One region of the Streptomyces sp. NBC_01707 genome, then DNA from elsewhere that is predicted to be linked to it. Evidence: riboswitches for the same ligand, from Rfam matches in the RefSeq annotation. Region 1 holds a riboswitch; the other holds the start of a gene.
The links. Region 1 has a riboswitch for thiamine pyrophosphate ahead of thiC (phosphomethylpyrimidine synthase ThiC). Riboswitches for the same ligand answer to the same signal wherever they lie in the genome.

Region 1 (5,301 bases):
AACGCCGACGGCTACCTCGACGAGGGCGGCGCGGTCGCCACCTGGCGCGTCGAGGGCGGCCTCGAGGCGGCGTCCGCCGGGCTGGCGGAGCCGGGCGAAGTCGTCCGCGTCCGATGGGACGCCCGCGAGGACGGCGTACTCGAACTGCCCGCCACGCTGGTGTCCGTACGCCGGGGCAGCGCGACCGACCTCGCGGGCCTGGACCTCGGCCTCAACGGGAACGAGCGGCGCGGCATCCCGTACTACGTGTCGGTCACCTACACCAACCCCGGCCCGAAAGACCTCTACGCCGATCAGGCCAACCGCGTCCGCCTGCTCACCGAGGGCGGTCGGCAGATACAGGGAAAGACCCCCTTCGTCGTCGACACGAAAATCCCCGGCTGTCCTTCCGACTGGGTCGCGCGGACGATCCCGCCGGGCGACAGCGTGACGGAGTGCAGCATCCACCTGGTGACGGACGACGGCGACAAGCCGTTCGCGGTGGGTTTCGCGGAGGCGGGCCGGCCGGGGCTGGTGGCCTGGCGGGCCCCCCTCCGCTGAGGCGGCCGGGTCAGCCGGCCGACGTGCCGCCCGTCTCCGCGAGCGGCAGGTACACACGGTTGCCTGCCGCCGCGAACTCCTTCGACTTCTCCAGCATCCCTGCCTCGATCTCTTCAGCCGTCGAGCCGGTGTCACCGCCGAACTGCTCTGTGATGCTTCGACTGATCTTCATCGAGCAGAACTTGGGGCCGCACATCGAGCAGAAGTGCGCCGTTTTCGCCGGCTCGGCCGGCAGCGTCTCGTCGTGGAACTCCCGTGCCATGTCCGGGTCGAGAGCCAGGTTGAACTGGTCCTCCCACCGGAACTCGAAGCGCGCGTCCGACAGGGCGTCGTCCCAGTCCTGCGCACCCGGGTGTCCCTTGGCGAGGTCCGCCGCATGGGCCGCGATCTTGTAGGTGATCACCCCTGTCTTCACGTCGTCCCGGTTGGGCAGGCCCAGATGCTCCTTGGGCGTGACGTAGCAGAGCATCGCCGTCCCCCACCAGGCGATCATCGCGGCGCCGATGCCCGAGGTGATGTGGTCGTACGCCGGGGCCACATCGGTGGTCAGCGGGCCGAGCGTGTAGAACGGCGCCTCCTCGCAGATCTCCTGCTGGAGGTCGATGTTCTCCTTGATCTTGTGCATCGGGACATGGCCCGGGCCCTCGATCATCGTCTGGACGCCGAACCGCTTCGCGATCGTGTTGAGTTCACCGAGGGTGCGCAGTTCGGCGAACTGCGCCTCGTCGTTGGCATCGGCGATCGAGCCGGGGCGCAGCCCGTCGCCCAGCGAGTACGTCACGTCGTACGTCGCGAGGATCTCGCAGAGCTCCTCGAAGTTCTCGTACAGGAACGACTCCTTGTGGTGCGCCAGGCACCAGGCCGCCATGATCGAGCCGCCGCGGGAGACGATGCCGGTCTTGCGGCGCGCGGTGAGCGGGACGTACGGGAGGCGCACGCCGGCATGGACCGTCATGTAGTCGACGCCCTGTTCGGCCTGCTCGATGACGGTGTCCTTGTAGATCTCCCAGGTCAGTTCCTCCGCCCTGCCATCGACCTTCTCGAGGGCCTGGTAGAGCGGAACGGTGCCGATGGGCACCGGGGAGTTACGCAGAACCCACTCACGGGTGGTGTGGATGTTGCGGCCGGTGGAGAGATCCATGACCGTGTCGGCGCCCCACCGCGTCGCCCACGTCATCTTCTCGACCTCCTCCTCGATGGAGGAGGTGACCGCCGAGTTGCCGATGTTGGCGTTGACCTTCACCAGGAACCGCTTACCGATGATCATCGGCTCGATCTCCGGGTGGTTGACGTTGGCCGGCAGCACCGCGCGGCCCGCGGCGATCTCCTCGCGTACGACCTCGGGTTCGACGTTCTCCCGGATCGCCACGTACTCCATCTCCGGGGTGATCTCGCCCCGGCGGGCGTACGCGAGCTGGGTCACCGGCTGCCCGTCACGGCTGCGGCGTGGTTGCCGTGGGCGACCGGGGAAGACCGCGTCGAGGTTGCGCAGTCCACCGCGCGGCGAGGTGTGCTTGAGCCCGTCGTCCTCGGGGCGGACCGGGCGGCCCACGTACTCCTCGGTGTCGCCGCGGGCGACGATCCAGTTCTCCCGCAGCGGTGCGAGGCCGCGGCGGACGTCCGTGTCGGTGGTGGGATCGGTGTACGGCCCCGACGTGTCGTACAGCGTCACGGCGTTGCCGTTGGTGAGGTGCACCTGCCGGACCGGCACCCGGATGTCCGGGCGCGAGCCCTGGACGTATCCCTTGTGCCAGCCGATGGACTGCCCGGCCTCGTCGCTCTGGTTCGAGGCAGGCGTGCGTGTGTCCGATGTGGTCATGAGACCTACTCCCTACGCCGGCATTACCCGGTAACAGGTTCAGCGGTCGGCGCAGCCTGTCCCGTACGGATGTACGGATATCAGCGCCCTCTCAGCCCGGTGCTCCGAGCTCCCGCGTGTACAAAGGTGACATCAAGCTAGCGCCCTTCGAGGCGTACTGAACAGTGGGCCCCTTCGCTTCTTGCGATGATCCCCCGGTGACGTCCCCTCGAAATGACTCCGGATCGCAGGACCACCAGCATGGTCACTCGCACAGCCACGGGCCTGCCGCACCGGTCTCGAAACACCTGCGCAAGGTCATCGCGGCCGTTCTGATCCCGTTCACCACCGCCGTGGTGGTCGGTCTGGTGGTGCTCTGGCCGGGCGGCGCGCCCGCACACGAGCGCACCGGCGTCGGCTTCGACCGGCAGACCCAGCAGGCCACGGTGGCGAACGTGGAAAAGGTCGACTGCAAGGACGTGAACGCCGCGCAGGCCCCGGCCACCGGCAGCACCACCACGCCGTCGGGGAACGCCACTCCCGGCCGGCAGCCGGGGCTGTGCGAAAAGGCCACGATCCAGGTGACGACCGGCCACGACAAGGGAAGGACCTTCGTCGAGATCGTCCAGCCCGACGCGCCACGGCAGTTGCACGAGGGACAGGGCGTGATCGTCGCGTACGCCCCCGACGCGCCCCATGACCTTCAGTACTCCGTGACGGATGTGGACCGGAAGTTCCCGATGGCTGTGCTGGCCGGAATCTTCGCTCTCGCAGTGGTCGTGGTGGGCAGGCTGCGCGGGGTGATGGCGCTGATCGCGCTCGCCGTGTCGTTCGCCGTGCTGACCCTGTTCGTCCTCCCCGCGATCCTGCAGGGTTCGAATCCGCTGCTGGTCGCGGTCGTCGGGGCCAGCGCGATCATGCTGATCGCGCTCTACATGTGCCATGGGCCGACCGCCCGCACCTCGGTCGCGGTCATCGGCACGCTGATCTCGCTGCTGCTGATCGGGCTGCTCGGGTCGCTCTTCATCGGCTGGGCAAGCCTGACCGGCAACACCGACGACAGCACCGGCCTCATCCACGGCCTGTACCCCCACATCGACATGAGCGGCCTGCTGCTGGCCGGTGTCATCATCGGCTCGCTCGGCGTGCTGGACGATGTGACGGTCACCCAGACATCGGCGGTCTGGGAGCTGCACCAGGCGGACCCGACGATGGGCGCACGCAAGCTGTACCGGGCAGGTATCAGGATCGGTCGCGACCACATCGCCTCAGTGGTCAACACGCTGGTGCTCGCCTACGCCGGCGCCGCGCTTCCCCTGCTGCTGCTGTTCTCGATCGCGCAGAGCAGTGTGGGCACGGTGGCCAACAGCGAACTCGTGGCGGAGGAGATCGTACGAACGCTGGTCGGGTCGATCGGACTGGTCGCCTCGGTGCCGGTGACGACGGTGCTGGCGGCGCTGGTCGTCTCCGCGGACCGCACAGGGCTCGGCGCGGAAGCCGGAGCTTCGGCACCCGCACGGAACGGAAAGGGCCGACGTCGCAGGACGAGGCATTGACGCTCGATGCAGTGGCCGTCCGGGGCGCGGAGCACATATCACCCGTTCGGCAGACCCGTGTTCGACCGGTGCGCCGACCATCGGCGCAAACCTTCTCAGCCGGCGTTCTGTTCCTTGGCCAGGATCCGGCCCAGCGCCTCCTCGAGGTTTCCCTCGAAGTCACTCAGCGTGCACTCCTGGCCGAGGGGTACGAGCTTGTCCGTCCGGTCGAGAAACGCGACGAGTGGGGCTGTGCCGGCCCTGAAGAGAGCGCGGTCCGCGCCGACCTGAAGCCGGATGTGTACGTCGGACAGCCCCTCGGGCTCCGTGGGACTGATGTGCACATCACCGTCACCGCTGGGGCTGTTGAGGCCGTCCAACAGGAGCTCACGACCGAAAGCCCAGGTGACGGGGGCGTCACCGGGCAGATGGAAGGTCATCCGGATCGCATACGGATCGCATACCTCGTACCGGAGCTCCACCGGGATACGGAATGAGAGCTCCTCGGAGACGAGAAAACTCATCATGACCTCAGCTTGAACCGACTCGCGCATCGTTCAACCCCGCAGTAGATGAATCTGGCCAGGAATGATCCCCCATGGCCCTATTGACGCCATCGTGGTGCACGCGATAGCAGATCACAAGGAGTGATTTTTCAGATACTGATAGAGAACACGAACGAACGCAAGAGGCTCGCCACTTCACCGCGTAGTCGTTCGACTGCGGGGAGCAACCTATCTTCTTCGTCGAGGGGTACCGAAATGGCCATGGCGGCGGCCGTGTAGCCGACGGCGATCGGGATGGCGGCGCAGACCGTTCCGAGGGCGTACTCCTGTCGTTCGACAACAGGTTCTGTTCGCTCCAACGACCTCAGACGCTCAAGGAACGCCGGTCGGTCCCGCACCGAGTAGCGGGTCAGCGGGTGCACAGGGTGACGATCCAGATGGTCCTCACGGGCCTTCTCGTCGAGCCGGCTCAAGAGACACTGGCCGATCGCATGGGCATGCCCGGTCTCCCGGAACGAGGCCCACTCCTCGACCGCCGGCGCTGCAGGGGTATCGGCGACCGCGATCAGTTCGATCTCACCCTCGCGGTAGACGGCGCAGTACACCGGTGCACCGATGATGTCGCGCCAGCGGGCCAGCGACTGGGCCATGGTGCTGCGACGGTTCTGCAGCGCACCGTCGTCGACCAGCCGCTCGGCGGCGGAGCCGAAGAGGAATACGCCGTTCTCCCGGCGCAGATAGCCTTCGTGGGTCAGGGTGCGCAACAGGTGATAGGCGGTGGGAAGGGGAAGCCCCGCTTCCCGTGCGAGCTGCTTCGCAGGCGCCCCGTCCCGATGGGCGCCCACAGCCTCCAACAGCCTCAACGCCCGCTGAACCGAACCGATCAACGTCGGGACAGCGGTACTCGATGCCGTGGTCAAAG
Region 2 (5,301 bases), 3.3 Mb from region 1:
CCACCGAGTTGGTCAGGCACTGGACCAGAGGGGAGTCCGCCCGCACGCGTGCGAGGGCCTGCGGGACGAAAGCGGTGTGATCGGTGGATGTAACGGGCATGGGATTTCGCTCCGTGGGGGAGGGGATGTCGTTCGGGGTCCGTCGGCCGGCGGCAGGTCAGTCCTGCGGGCGACGGCGTAGCCGCAGCGGCGCGTAGACGGTGAGAGCCACGAGGAACGCCACGTAGTACGAGAGGTCGGCGCTGTGCAGGGCGGCGGCCACCGGTCCCACGTACAGACTGGTGTCCATGAACGGCACCGCCGCGGCGAAGGCGACGGCGAACGCCAGCAACGGGGGCCACCCGGAGTTCGGCCGAGCGGTCTCGGCGGCGAGATCGATCGCCGCACCGTCCCGTGTCCGGGCCCGTGCGATCCAGTCGACGATGACGATCGCCACGAATCCGGGGATCCAGTAGCCGACGAACAGCAGCACGTTCTGGAAGCGGGCAGTGGTGTCGGCAGCGTGCATCCACAGCACCAGAGGGAAGCCGAGCGCGGCGGCGAGGGCGGCGGCCGCCGGGCGGGGAATGCGCACGCCGACGGTCTGCAGGGCCAAGGAACCGCTGTAGTCGTTCATGGCGTTGCTGCAGAGGGCGGCCAGCGCCACGGCGAGCAGTCCGAACGCGCCCAGCACCCCACCGCCCAGCAGCTTGTCCACCCCTGCGGCGGTCTGGTCGGTCAGTACGGACGCGCCCAGCAACCCGAGGGCCTGGACGGCCACGAAGGACACCACCAGGCCGAGCAGCGTGAACCAGAACATGCGCGGGCGCGAGGTGGTGCGTGGCAGATAGCGGCTGAAGTCGCTGGCGTACGGGGCCCAGGACAGGGCCAGACTCAGCGCGATGGTGCTGGTCAGGACGAACGCGCCGGCCCGGTCGGCGCCGTGGGCGGTGCCGGCTCCGACCGGATGGACACCGTCGAGCAGCCGCCAGGCGATCAGGGCGAACGCGCCGGCGAGTACGAAGGTCATGACGATCTGGAGCCGGTGGATGGCCTCGTAGCCCAGCACGCCGAGGGCGCCCTGGGCCAACATCATGGCCAGCACGCCGAGCCAGAACGGCCAGCCGCAGAGCCGCGCGAGCGCGTCCCCGCCGAACAGCCCGATCAGCGCGTCCCAGGCGACCGAGGACAGCCACTGCAGGATGCCGGGCACCGTCACGGCCCGGCCGAAGGCGAGCCGGGCCAGCGGCAGCTGTCCGGCACCGGTCTGGCTCCCCCAGGTCCCCAGGTAGGCGGTGGGCACCGCGCCGAGCACCGTGCCCAGCACGACGGCGGCGAGCGCGGTGGCGAAGTCCAGGCCGAGGGCGATGCCGACGGTGCCGGTGAATACACCGGTCATGGTCAGATTGGGAGCGAACCACACGCTGAACAGGCGCCCGGGACCGCCGTAGCGATTGCTCTCGGGGACCGGCTCGATGCCGTGCGTCTCGACCCGGAGGTCGCCGGCCGCCACCGGCATCCGTCCGTCGAAGACGGTCTGCCGGCCGTCGGCGGGCAGCCCGCCGGAAACATGCGTCAAAGGCATGAAAGACATCCCTCCGCCAGTGCGAACTGGTTCAGGTTCGACGGGTGTGATCTCAGCCCTCGGGTAGGGCACCCCGTGTCCGGTACGACGGTCAGACTAACCCGGTCCCTGCGAACACCTGTACCGAGGTCTGCGTGGCAGACGACTCGGTGGGTTCCTCCGGGGCGTGGATACGCGGTCCGCGTCACGAGGGCGGCGCACCGTTCTCACGGCCGGGTCCCCACCTCCGCGTGACCGGTGCGATCCAGATGCCAGCGGTGTTCCACCTCGAAGCGGCGCAGCCCGGTGCGGCGTTCGACGACCACGTCGACGGTCGCACGTTCGGTGTTGGTGCATGTGGCGGTCGCTCCGTCGGGGTCGGTGTAGGAGAGCGAGACACAGTCGACCGGGTCCTGGGTCACATCGATCCGTACCCTGCGCCGCGCGCCGCCGCCTGCGACCGACCAGTCCGGCAGCCCGATCCGTGCGCGCAGCAGTGGCGCGGTCAGCAACGGGTCGCGCGGCCAGTCGGTGCCACCGATCCGCAGCTGAAGCATGGGCAGCGGTGGCAGCCACCGCATCGTGGGACGGCGGGCGACGGCGGCCACCACTTCCAGTACGTCCCCGCCACCGAGGCCCGCATGGAGCCACGCCCATCGCTGGGCATTGCCGTGACCGGCGATCCGGGCGACGCCTCCCACGGCGTCGGAGAGGGTGAACCGTCTTTCCCCGAAGACGAGTTCCCCCTCGAAAACGGCGTCGGGGGCAGGCACGATCTGGGCGGCGGGGAGCAGTTCACGCTGCCAGGACCAGCGCGGAAAGGTGTAGAGGGGCTCTCCGCCCCCGGTGACCGTCAGACGCCAGGTGATCGCGCCCGCGGTGCCCTCCAGCAGGCTGGGCGTTGCCCGCACCCCCGGCACCTCGAAGTACGCCTCGCCCTGGGGCGGCGGAGCGTCCCGGCCCCCGAACCGCTCGGTGACCGGCGGTCCGTCCGGCGGGAAGACGGATATCCAGCCGTGTGCCCGGACCGGGCCGTCGTGCTGGGGTGCCACCACTTCGTGGTGGATCCACACGCCGGTCCCGGTACGCGGATCGGTCAACGTCGCGTACCAGACTTCGAGCCGCCCTGGACGACCGGTCATCCGCGGCGGGTAGAGCGAGTTCACGAGGGATTCCTTTCACCGGGGCACCGGGGCCCCGTACCGTGCGCGCACGCCTTCCTCGGCGGTGCTCTCCACGATGCCGGGACACGCCCGTTCGGCCAGCGCCGCGATCGTCAGTGAGGGGTTCACGCAGAGCGAGGTCGGTACCGCCGAACCGTCGGTGACGAACAGACCCGGGTGGCCTCGTAGTTCGCCGCGTTCGTCGAGCGCCGAGGTGGCGGGGTCGTCACCCATCCGGCAGGAGGCGAGAGGGTGTGCGCTCACGGACCCGGCGGCGTTCTCGCTCCAGGGCCGCACCCGCGCAAGACCGTCGCGTTCCAGCACCGCGCGGGCCTCGGCGTCCGCGGCGGCCCAGCCGCGCAGGGTGTTCGCCGTCGGCCGGTACGAGAGCGTGGACAGGCAGAGCGATGTGGCCACGCGCGTCGAGCTACCGGTGGGTGGCGGCGGGCCGAAGACGCCCTCGTTGTCGTCCTCGGTCATGGCGAGCACGGAGAGCCACGACGGCCAGCGTGCCCGCAGCTCCTTCTTGCGGACGCCGAACCAGCTCGTCGCCGGGGCGTCAGTGGCCTGGGCCAGCAGGTCGGTGATGCCGGGGAAGTAGATCTGCTGAAGGGAGAAACGGGTGAACTCCGCCGTTGCCGGGTCGAGCCGGTCGTACGACATGGAACCAATGGGCTTCCCGATGGGGAAGCCCTGGTACGGGATGCCCGGTGCGCGCTCGAGACCGAGCAGGTCGCGCACCTTGCCTTCGTCGACGTCGGCGATGGACACGCGGTCGCCGTTGCCCGAGAAGTAGCGCCCGACGGCCTGCGGGACGCCGCCGAGCAGAGGAGCCGAGCGCTGCAGCAGCACGGGGGTGGCCAGAGCGCCCGCGGCCAGCACCACGGTCTTGGCCTCGATCGCCCCTGCACCGACCGGCAGCCGGTAGTCGCCGGCGTCGAGCCGCGTGTACGAGACGCGGTAGCGGTAACCGGGTGTGGTGGCAGGCGCGATCGTCTGCACCTCGTGGAGTGGGCGGATCTCGGCGCCGTGCGCGGTCGCGGCGGGGAGGTAGTTCAGCAGCATGGAGCGCTTGGCGTCGAAGTGGCAGCCGTTCAGCATCCAGTTGCAGTTGGTGCAGCGGGCCAGGTCGACGGCGACGGGCACAGGGTTGCAGGTGCGGCCCGCACGATCGCACGCTGCCGCGAACAGGCCGCCGGGGTAGGGCACTTGGTCCCAGCTCTGCTCGGCCACGGGCAGGGCCTCCTCGACCCGGTCGTACCACGGGTCGAGTGCCGCACGCGTCAGGGTCGAAGGCCACAGGCGGTGGCCCAGACTGCCGCGGCGGTCGAAGACGAAGCCAGGGGCCCGCAGCGAAGCGGCGAAGTAGACCACGCTGGACCCGCCGACGCAGTTGCCGGCGACGACGGTGATGCCGTCGCCCTGCACGAGGTCGACGATCCGGGTGTAGCCGCCCAGACGCAGGTCATGGGTGAAGTCGGGGGCGGTGAGGTGCGGTCCGCGTTCCAGGATCACCACCTCGGCGCCGCCCGCGGCCAGATGGTAGGCGGGGATGGCGCCCCCGAAGCCGCTGCCGATGACCAGCACGTCGGTGCGTTCGGTGACGCTCATGCGGGGTGCCCTCCGACGGTGGTGAGCGGATGTTCGGAGGCGAGCCTTCTGCCGTACGAGTAGTCGGGGAAGCGCCACAGTCCGTCGGCGCCGGGCGCCGGGAAGCCGATCCAGACCAGGCCCGGGTGGCGTTGCCGGATGGCTACGGCGGTGTGCAGGTGGGCCGCGGTGTCGAAGGCCGCGGCGGCGAAGAGTGCGAGCAGCACGTACAGCTGCCGGTCCGGGGCGCCGGGTGTGAGCAGCTCTCCGGCGAGCGCGGTGCGATCGGTGAACCGCAGCGCTACGAACGGAGGTTGAGTGGGCGGCAGGACCCGGCCGTGGGTGGCCGCGTAGGCGAGGGCGCGGGTGTTCACCAGCAGCGCCAGCTCGGGCAGCAGCACACCGATGCCGAGATCGGGAAGGTTGAGCAGCTCGACGGCCCCCGCCTGTACGGCGCCGGGACCGGGGGCCGCCCCGGCGACCGCCATGTCACCGCCGTACCTCTTCTCGCCCGGGACCATGGTGTCCGCAAACGCCTCCAGCGTGGCGGTCGTCGGGTCGGGCAGCGCAAGGGAAGCGGGCTGCGGCCCGGCCTGGGCCACCGGGACCGAATCAGGCACAGGGCGAGCGGAAGGCGTGGCCTCGGCGGTCAGCTCCCCTGCTCGCAGGGCGGCGACGGCGGCGGTCAGCCCGACGAGCAGCCGCCGCCGAGTGGGACGTGCGGGTGGTTCGCTCAACACAGTCCGCTCACCGGCAGCCGCACCGCCAGACCCGCCGCGTCGCGTATGAGCGCGTCGGCGAGCCGGGCGTCGTACGGCCGGATCACCTCCGCGGCGTCCTCGGCCCGCGCTGGCTGCCCGGCGACGGTGATGTTGCGTACCCTCGCCGCGGCGCTGCCCTCCGCCTTGTCGAACCAGTAGCTGCCGTCCCAGCCGACCAGTTCGGTTCCGCCTGCCGTGGCCTGCACGCTCCAATGGTCCAACTGCCAGTAACGGCACGCCGGTA

Region 2: linked by a shared signal. The riboswitch ahead of OG963_RS09120 (cytosine permease) and the one ahead of thiC (phosphomethylpyrimidine synthase ThiC) in region 1 are both predicted to bind thiamine pyrophosphate.

Annotation. Positions count from the first base shown of each region.
Region 1 is NZ_CP109190.1:5,240,967-5,246,267, reverse strand. Features, by position in the region: gene OG963_RS23585 (hypothetical protein) at 1-540, shown strand, start outside; gene thiC (phosphomethylpyrimidine synthase ThiC) at 551-2,359, opposite strand; TPP riboswitch at 2,352-2,485, opposite strand; gene OG963_RS23575 (YibE/F family protein) at 2,557-3,894, shown strand; gene OG963_RS23570 (SsgA family sporulation/cell division regulator) at 3,990-4,427, opposite strand; gene OG963_RS23565 (IclR family transcriptional regulator) at 4,529-5,299, opposite strand.
Region 2 is NZ_CP109190.1:1,987,044-1,992,344, reverse strand. Features, by position in the region: gene thiM (hydroxyethylthiazole kinase) at 1-100, opposite strand, end outside; gene OG963_RS09120 (cytosine permease) at 158-1,564, opposite strand; TPP riboswitch at 1,556-1,650, opposite strand; gene OG963_RS09115 (hypothetical protein) at 1,771-2,709, opposite strand; gene OG963_RS09110 (GMC family oxidoreductase N-terminal domain-containing protein) at 2,722-4,317, opposite strand; gene OG963_RS09105 (DUF5987 family protein) at 4,314-4,817, opposite strand; gene OG963_RS09100 (hypothetical protein) at 5,030-5,301, opposite strand, start outside.